2 regions of the Laceyella putida genome follow, and region 2 is predicted to be linked to the other one. Evidence: a T-box and tRNA genes for the amino acid it is inferred to sense, from the RefSeq annotation. Region 2 holds a T-box; the other holds one or more tRNA genes.

Region 1 (4,202 bases), on a different contig from region 2:
CCGATTGATGCGTTTCGTCTTTTTTAAGAAACAAAAAGATCCCCCTCGTTTTAAAAGCGGACGAATCGGGTTCAGCCAAATACAAGTCCAAGCAATCATTTAAAGAAGGACGAATCGACTATCCAAAGAGTTGAAAAACAAAATCAAATTCCCTAAGTACGGCTGGATGAAGTTTGCCAAGGCAGGAAAGCGGAAGGGAAAATCATGGGCGCTACCATTCGACTCACCCGCACGGAGAAGGATTTTGTCTCCAGCCTATGTGAAAGAAATGCCCCTATGTTTCAGCGAAAAAGATCCTGCGGTAGGCATGGATGGGGGATTGATGGTTATAGATAGGGGGAGCATTGGGAACAAGGCGCGGATCAAGATGCTTGGCACCCCGATAAAATCGGGAATTCACCGTGATGGAATCAATGTAGCCATCAACATCCCGCAGGGATGATACTCTTTGCCGCAGACCTAGCGGTTAAGTTTGGTCGATGTTTGGAATTACCCAATCATGCGTTCAGCCGTGGAAGTGCCAGATCAATAGCATGGCTTGAGGGAATAAGTTGAGATAAAAAGGTCAATGATGAAATAATAGGGAGAAGAGCGGACAAATTGATACAAAAAAAGGAAACAAAATTCGCCTGATGAATAAATTAGGAGAAAGAGGCTGTTGGAGGGATTTGATGGAACCGACGCAAATTCAATCTGATTTGAAAAGATTTCCAGAACGGAATAAAGAAGCTCAGGTAGCATTAGTATTAGGGATTGTTGGAGTGTTCTCATCTTTCGTCTTTGCCCTGGCGGGGATTATCTGTGGGCTAATTGGACTTATTATGGGGCTGCGTGGCAGAAAGTCGGAAAAAGGAAACTTGGCTGTTGTAGGGATAGTTTTAAGTGGATTGGCTATGGGATTTAGTTTCCTGCACGCTTTACTGAAGGCGGTGCTGATGACGGCATTCCAGCATTGAACCTATGACGGAGATCGTCCCAAACAGGGCGAACCCAAATTCTTTGACAAAATGAGCGGATCATCCTATATGATTTTAATATATAAATGTTTCCGTTAGACAATATCGGATTTTCGCTGTATGTGCAATAAGGAGAGGGCGAATCAAAAGGTGATGCACTGAGGCATTGAATTCAGAATAAAAGTAAATTAAAATTCTCGTTGACAACATGAATAAAGCAGTGTATTATATATTTTGTCAGCGCTGAGCTGACGGAAACAATGGATAGCGATGAAGTGGATAGAATGAATCACACTTCAACATGAAAACACGGAGAGATGTCCGAGTTGGCCGAAGGAGCACGATTGGAAATCGTGTAGGCGGGCAAAACTCGCCTCGAGGGTTCGAATCCCTCTCTCTCCGCCACTCATTGACAATATTGTAATTGCGTGTTAATACCGAGGCTCGGTAGCTCAGTCGGTAGAGCAGAGGACTGAAAATCCTCGTGTCGGCGGTTCGATTCCGTCCCGAGCCACCATGAGCTGGTGTAGCTCAATTGGTAGAGCAACTGACTTGTAATCAGTAGGTTGGGGGTTCAAGTCCTCTCACCAGCACCATATAGGGGCGTAGTTTAATGGCAGAACAGAGGTCTCCAAAACCTCCAGTGTGGGTTCGATTCCTACCGCCCCTGCCATTTTAAGCGTGGCGGCATAGCCAAGTGGTAAGGCAGAGGTCTGCAAAACCTTTACCCCCGGTTCGAATCCGGGTGCCGCCTCCATATGATCTATGCGGACGTGGCGGAATTGGCAGACGCGCAAGATTCAGGTTCTTGTGGCCGTTAGGCTGTGGGGGTTCAAGTCCCTTCGTCCGCACCAAGTTGATATGTGCCCTTAGCTCAGCTGGATAGAGCGTTTGACTACGGATCAAAAGGTCGGGAGTTCGAATCTTCCAGGGCACGCCAAGATAAAAGGATACTGGATAAACTGGTATCCTTTTTGCCACCTTTCTTGTCGATATAATTTTTCATTTTTATTCTTTCTTTTCTTGTGCCCTTAGCTCAGCTGGATAGAGCGTCTGACTACGGATCAGAAGGTCGGGAGTTCGAATCTTCCAGGGCACGCCACAGAAAAAACAGCTGACGCTATTTCTGTCAGCTGTTTTTATTATGGGTCAATTTATTAAATCTCGCAACAGTTCTGCTAATTTGTTTTTTGATGGGGTGCAGGGGGAAGAGTCTTTCGGTGTTTTTTGTGTCGATTTGTCTGTTTGTTCATCCGGTGTCTTTGTAGACGATTCTCTATGTATGTCCGAACTTGATGAAGGATTTTTTTCGAATGCGGGTGTTGCTTTGGCTACGGCATCTGATGGGGCTTGATGAATGTCAAGTGGGTTGCGGTCTCTGCTCTTGGCCGGAGCGTCCGAACCTTGACTGGCATGTTTTTGACCAGGGGTGGAACTTGAATCTGGATCAGCCGGGTCCGGAGAATGAGATGCGGATTCAGCTGGTTGGGGTCCTTTATCTGAAGATACACCAGCTTCGTTAGCAGATTCCGTTGGATTAGGCGTATGTGAAAACTCTTTAGGTTTCTCCGTATGGGGACCGTTGGACTGTTGAGCCGTTATAGGTGTTCTACCTTCAGGCGAAACCGAACCCACTTGTGGCAAGAGAGCATATGAAAAGACCGAACAAGCGATGCCCGCACCGATCAATGCAATGGTTTTGCGTTTGATTTGGTAGCTATATTCTTCAGGAGATAGTTCATCAGTGTCAAACTCAGGGGTAGGTAAACGAGTTTTATCTTTCAAGACTACAATCCCCCTTTAATCTATGCAACTCGTTTTAATGCTACTCTATTTTCCAATTTTTGAATAGTAGACTAAAGTCCCATTTTTATCATATGCATAAGTTGGAAATATTCAATCAAAACAATTTTCAAGCTGAATTCAATATGATAATAGAGGCCCTATCATAAAGATGATTTTGGAAAAAAATGTTAAAAATAGGCGGTTTTCCTAATAACACCAGATAAACAACTGGTTAGGAAAACCGCTATTCACATATTTTGGCCATTAAAATGTATAGTCGATAATGCCTCCGCCCAAACACACTTCTCCATCATAGAAAACTACGGATTGCCCTGGCGTCACCGCGCGTTGCGGTTCTTTGTACACAACCCGGAAAGTCCGGTCCGGTTGCGGAATGACGCGGACGGGTTGATCTTTTTGGCGATAGCGAAATTTGGCGGTGCATTCGAACGGCTCAGCTGGAATGGCCCCTTCACCCAACCAATTGATTTCCGTAGCCAAGAGCCCTTCAGAATAGAGAGCTTCATGATCATGCCCTTGTGCCACATAAAGAATGTTGTTTTCCAGATCTTTTTTAACGACAAACCATGGTTCCCCCGTACCGCTTCCCCCAATCCCCAAACCTTGGCGCTGGCCCAAGGTGTAGTACATCAAGCCATCGTGTGTTCCTTTCACTTCCCCGTCCAGTGTGCGGATTTCCCCCGGTTGGGCAGGGAGATAGTGGCTTAGGAATTCGCGGAAATTACGCTCTCCAATGAAACAAATTCCGGTGCTGTCTTTCTTTTTGGCTGTGGCCAACCCCACTTCTTTCGCGATTTCCCGCACTTCATTCTTCTGCATATGCCCAATCGGGAACATCGCTTGCATCAATTGCGGCTTGTTGACGGCATAGAGGAAGTAGGTTTGGTCTTTGTTTGGATCGGCTCCGCGCGCAAGGTATTTGTGGCCATCTTTCTCGATGATTTGCGCGTAATGGCCTGTAGCGATAAAATCGGCTCCAAGTTGCTTCGCCTTCTGCAGGAATTCACCAAACTTGATCTCCCGATTGCATAGGATGTCGGGGTTGGGGGTTCTTCCTTTTCGGTATTCGTCAAGGAAATATTGAAAGACCTTTTGCTCATATTCTTTCTCAAAGTTGACAGAGTAATAAGGAATACCGATTTGCGCACAGACGCGACGCACATCCTCAAAATCTTCAGTGGCGGTGCAATGGCCAAATTCATCGGTGTCATCCCAATTCTTCATGAATAGCCCGATGACGTCATAGCCTTGCTCTTTCAGTAACCAGGCGGTAACGGAAGAATCCACGCCGCCCGACATTCCAACTACGACACGTATATGTTTATTGCCCATTTGCATCACTTCCAATATTCGGTTTCATACCTTGTATGGTTGGCATGACTTCATTATAATCGAAACCAAATGTTTTCAACAAATCCTAAGGGAAATTAATTGAATGGT
Region 2 (4,202 bases):
GGTAAGTTCCAGGCAATTTTCCCATCGCTTCGCTTCCCGCTTGATCATCAATCCAGATCCAACTGGTGGTAATTCCTTCCCGGGTGTCCTCTTCAACCCGCACACCGGGGATTTCGCTTGCGTCCCCTCGCTCCTCCACCGCCATTTGATGCGCTTCCCGCGCCAGGTCTGTGCGGATGGAGTAGCCGGATAAATCGATTTGATGTTCCTTTCGCTCCAGGTTCATCGCAGAACCTCCTTCCCCGCTATATCTATTGGGGATGTATGATGGCCACATCCCCCCGCATTCCCGCTAATAGTTTGCTTTTTCTTGATTTAATTATTCTCTGAGCTTCCTGTTATTGCTTTTTGCCATGGCTCGTGCTAGAATATTGCATGTTGCATAAATGGGATGCGGAGAACCAATCCCACAGGAGGTGAACGCATTGGCTAACATCAAGTCCGCAATCAAACGTGCTAAAACTAACGAAATCCGCCGTGAACGCAACGCTTCCCAAAAGTCCGCTATGCGTACGGCCGTGAAAAAATTCCTGGTTGCCGTTGATCAACAAGACAGCGAGAAAGCAGCGGTTCTGTACAACCAAGCTGCTCGCACCTTGGACAAAGCAGTAACCAAAGGCCTGATCCATAAAAATGCGGCGGCTCGCAAGAAGTCCCGCCTCGTTAAAAAATTGCAAGCATTGCAAGCGTAATGCGACCAATGAACGGCCCACTCGACTGGGTCGTTTTTTAAATTGTGACTTCTGCCACTTAGTGGCGAATAGTTCACTTAAAAAGATCTCGCCCCTACCCAGGACGAGATCCTTTTGCATTAAATAATCCCCATGGCATCTTTCATGCGCCGCAACGTTTGATTCGCCACTTCGCTTGCCTTTTCTCGGCCTTGCTCCAGTACTCTCATCACCTCATCCGAATTTCTGATTTCCCGGAAGCGCGCTTGGATCGGCGCGAGATGGTCCACCGTCACTTCAATCAGGTCCTTCTTAAACTGACCGTAGCCCACCCCTTCATAATCTTTTTCCAATTCTTTGATCGGCTTGCCGGACAAGCTGCTGTAGATGTTGAGCAAATTGCTGATGCCCGGCTTCGTTGCGGGATCGAAGCGAACCATGTTCTCCGAATCCGTGACCGCGCGCTTCAACTTCTTCTCGATCTTCTTCGGTTCATCCAGCAAGGTAATGTAGTTGAACTCGCTGTCGGCGCTTTTGCTCATCTTTTTCTCCGGGTTATCCAAACCCATGATTCTTGCCCCCACTTCCCCGATAAACGGCTCGGGCAGCGTGAGGACATCGGCGTAATCCCGGTTAAACCGCTCCGCAATCTCACGTGTCAGCTCCAAGTGTTGTTTCTGGTCTTCGCCAACGGGCACCCGGTTGGCATTGTACAGTAAGATATCCGCCGCTTGCAGAACCGGATAGGTGTATAGTCCCGCCACCACCGATTCAGACCCTTTTCCCTTCTCTTTGAATTGCACCATGCGGTTCAATTCCCCCACCCGGGCCACACACTGCAACAACCATCCCGCTTCGGCATGGGCCGCAACCTGCGACTGCACGAAGATGGTGGCCTTGGACGGATCAAGTCCAGTCGCCAAGTACATGGCCACCAGATCCAATGTTTTCTGTCTCAGTTCTTCCGGATTTTGCGGAATGGTAATGGCATGCAAGTTAACGACGCAAAAATAACAATCGGCTTCTTCCTGCAACTTCACAAAACGTTGCATCGCCCCAATATAATTCCCCAACGTGACGATGCCCGTCGGTTGGATTCCTGACAGTACGCGTTCCATGTCACAACGCCCTCCTTTTGCTGATGAAAATAAAAAAGCCCGCCCCAAAAAGGGACGAGCTTGAACTCGCGGTACCACCCTTGTTTGCCTGAAGCTTGGATCGCATCAGGCACACTTGATCTCAATAACGGAAGCAACCCGTTTTTCCCTACTGGCGGGATATCTTCCCGCGTTCAAGAAAACGGCTCCAAAGCCCATTCACACCGGGGACTGATTGGCTCGCACCATCCGCCAACTCTCTAAACAGCCGCTCCCATGCTACTCTTCTTTATCATCGCCGTCATCGGTATGAAAATTTTCCCAATCGCAAAGGATACTTATTGATATGTATTTTGCGCTAATTTTGCCCCGAAGTCAAGCATAACCTTATTTACAAAGGGACAAGAATGTGCTAGTTTTTTTCTAGAATTAGGAGGGACGGATATGGTTCAGACACTACCGATTCATCTCACGGCAATCGCACCGGTCATCGCTTTTCTGATGGCTTCGACATTTTTTATCATGCGGCTGAGGGCATCCAAAAAACCCACATCAGCCAAGAAGATCATCATTCCTCCACTCGGGATGAGCACAGGTTTTCTAATGTTCCTGTTTCCCGAGTTTCACATTCCAGCCGCGTGGGCGATCCTTTCCTTTTTGGTGGGGGCCTTGTTTTTTTCCTTGCCGCTGATCAAAACATCCGCTTTTGAAATAAAAGAAGACCAAATCTACCTGAAACAGTCGCGGGCGTTTTTGTTCATTCTGTCCGGCCTCTTCCTCGTACGTCTCTCTTTGCACAACTACATCGAACATCATATCAGCGTCTTTCAAACAGGCAGTGTGTTCTTCATCCTCGCTTTTGGCATGCTGTTGCCATGGCGCATCGCCATGTTGATGCAGTATAAAAAGTTGGAGCAAGAGCTCAAGCGAAACAAAACACCATCGACCGCCGTATAATAGGCGAATGGCCTCTCATGTGTGAGGGGCCTCTTTTGCGAAAGTACTTATGATGTTAACGAGTCGGTCGGCCATGTTGTTCCCTTCCACAAGCAGCACACTTTCATCCCTGGGTTGTGCTGAATAGTCATGAGTTTTTTGGTGTCTCTTGCTCTTCCCACGTCTCCTCCGACGCCACTTTGATCCCATGCCGTTCCAAGAGGGCCGCCGTCACCCCTTTGCCTGTTTTCTTCTTCCCTTGAAAGGTGCCATCATAGATCACGCAACTGCCGCAGGAGGGGCTCTTCTCTTTTAGGATCGCTTCATCCACCCCCAGCATCCGGGCCATGTGCAAAGCCTCATAGGCCCCGCGCACAAAGGCTTCCGTCACATCTTTCCCATCGATATCAATCACTTTGGCTTTCCCGTCCAACACATCATGGCCATCCCCGCCGACAATTTCCGCCGGCTTGCGCGGAGTGGACAAACCGCCCATCTGCTCGGGGCACACAGGAATCGCTTCACCCCGTTTAACCAGATCCTGGATCTGTTCCACGCGATTGTGCCTGCCGTCATAGCGACAATGAATCCCTGCAAAACAAGCGCTCACCAACTTTTTCTTCATCCGCCATCCCTTCCTTGTCCGCTTCATGTCCGTCTGTTTCCTCTGCCGTATCCATTTTTCCCACTTTATCATACAATAGTAGTCAGGCGAATTCGACGGCATAATCAAATGGCACAAGGTTTTTGACTTGCGCATGCCGATCCGTTACACTTCCGGCCTGAGAAACACTAGCAAGAAAGTTTCGAACTCAAACAAAAGCCTACTCTAAACGTTTTAAACTTGTTAAAATAGTGAAAGTGGTAGATATATCTATTTATTCCGCTTTGTAACCGTTTACTGGAGGAGAGTGTTTTTACGTGTCTGAAAAAGTGGTTGTGGTGGGTGGAGGTTTAGCTGGCTTAAGCGCTGCCGCTCGACTCACACACAATGGATACGACGTGACCCTGCTGGAAAAAGCGCCCAAATTGGGAGGGCGAGCCATTACCATCCCGTTAAAGGGATTTAATTTTAACTTTGGCGCTCACGCCATCTATGCCCGTGATAAATCCATCTTGCGCAAATTCGAACATGAAATCGGTTTGAACGTCAATTGGAAAGACTTTTCCCCATCCAAAGCTTATTATGACATGGGGTCATATACAACGCCGATGCCGGCGACATTGGAGGGGCTGTACCGCACCAAAGTCCTTGATTCCCAAGACAAGGTCCGGTTCGCCTATGAAGTGTTCAAGACGATGTCCTCCATCGAACGGGGGGAAGAAGGCATTCCCATTGGTGAGTATCTCCAAAAAGAGACGCCGCAAGTTCGCGATCTGCTGTTGACGATCGCTTCATCCAACTTTTTCACCAACGAACCAGAACGCATTCCTTCGACTCTGTTTTTTGATTACTACCGACGCCTGTTCGCGACCCAGCGCGCCGTCTCTTACATCG

The links. A T-box is a leader RNA that pairs with one kind of tRNA and senses whether it is charged. The one in region 2 lies ahead of trpS (tryptophan--tRNA ligase), so its partner is inferred to be a tRNA-Trp.
Region 1: it encodes a tRNA-Trp, which carries the amino acid that the T-box ahead of trpS (tryptophan--tRNA ligase) is inferred to sense. The anticodon was not compared.

The regions. Positions count from the first base shown of each region.
Region 1 is NZ_JBHTBW010000084.1:14,545-18,746, reverse strand. It holds gene ACFQNG_RS19835 (hypothetical protein) at 672-956, shown strand; tRNA gene ACFQNG_RS19830 (tRNA-Ser) at 1,268-1,361, shown strand; tRNA gene ACFQNG_RS19825 (tRNA-Phe) at 1,398-1,473, shown strand; tRNA gene ACFQNG_RS19820 (tRNA-Thr) at 1,477-1,552, shown strand; tRNA gene ACFQNG_RS19815 (tRNA-Trp) at 1,556-1,629, shown strand; tRNA gene ACFQNG_RS19810 (tRNA-Cys) at 1,640-1,713, shown strand; tRNA gene ACFQNG_RS19805 (tRNA-Leu) at 1,724-1,810, shown strand; tRNA gene ACFQNG_RS19800 (tRNA-Arg) at 1,820-1,896, shown strand; tRNA gene ACFQNG_RS19795 (tRNA-Arg) at 1,982-2,058, shown strand; gene ACFQNG_RS19790 (hypothetical protein) at 2,106-2,741, opposite strand; gene mnmA (tRNA 2-thiouridine(34) synthase MnmA) at 3,006-4,094, opposite strand.
Region 2 is NZ_JBHTBW010000015.1:69,047-73,248, forward strand. It holds gene gpr (GPR endopeptidase) at 1-226, opposite strand, end outside; gene rpsT (30S ribosomal protein S20) at 426-692, shown strand; gene trpS (tryptophan--tRNA ligase) at 812-1,789, opposite strand; T-box leader at 1,837-2,073, opposite strand; gene ACFQNG_RS05750 (CcdC family protein) at 2,213-2,725, shown strand; gene ACFQNG_RS05755 (2-thiouracil desulfurase family protein) at 2,853-3,329, opposite strand; gene ACFQNG_RS05760 (phytoene desaturase family protein) at 3,626-4,202, shown strand, end outside.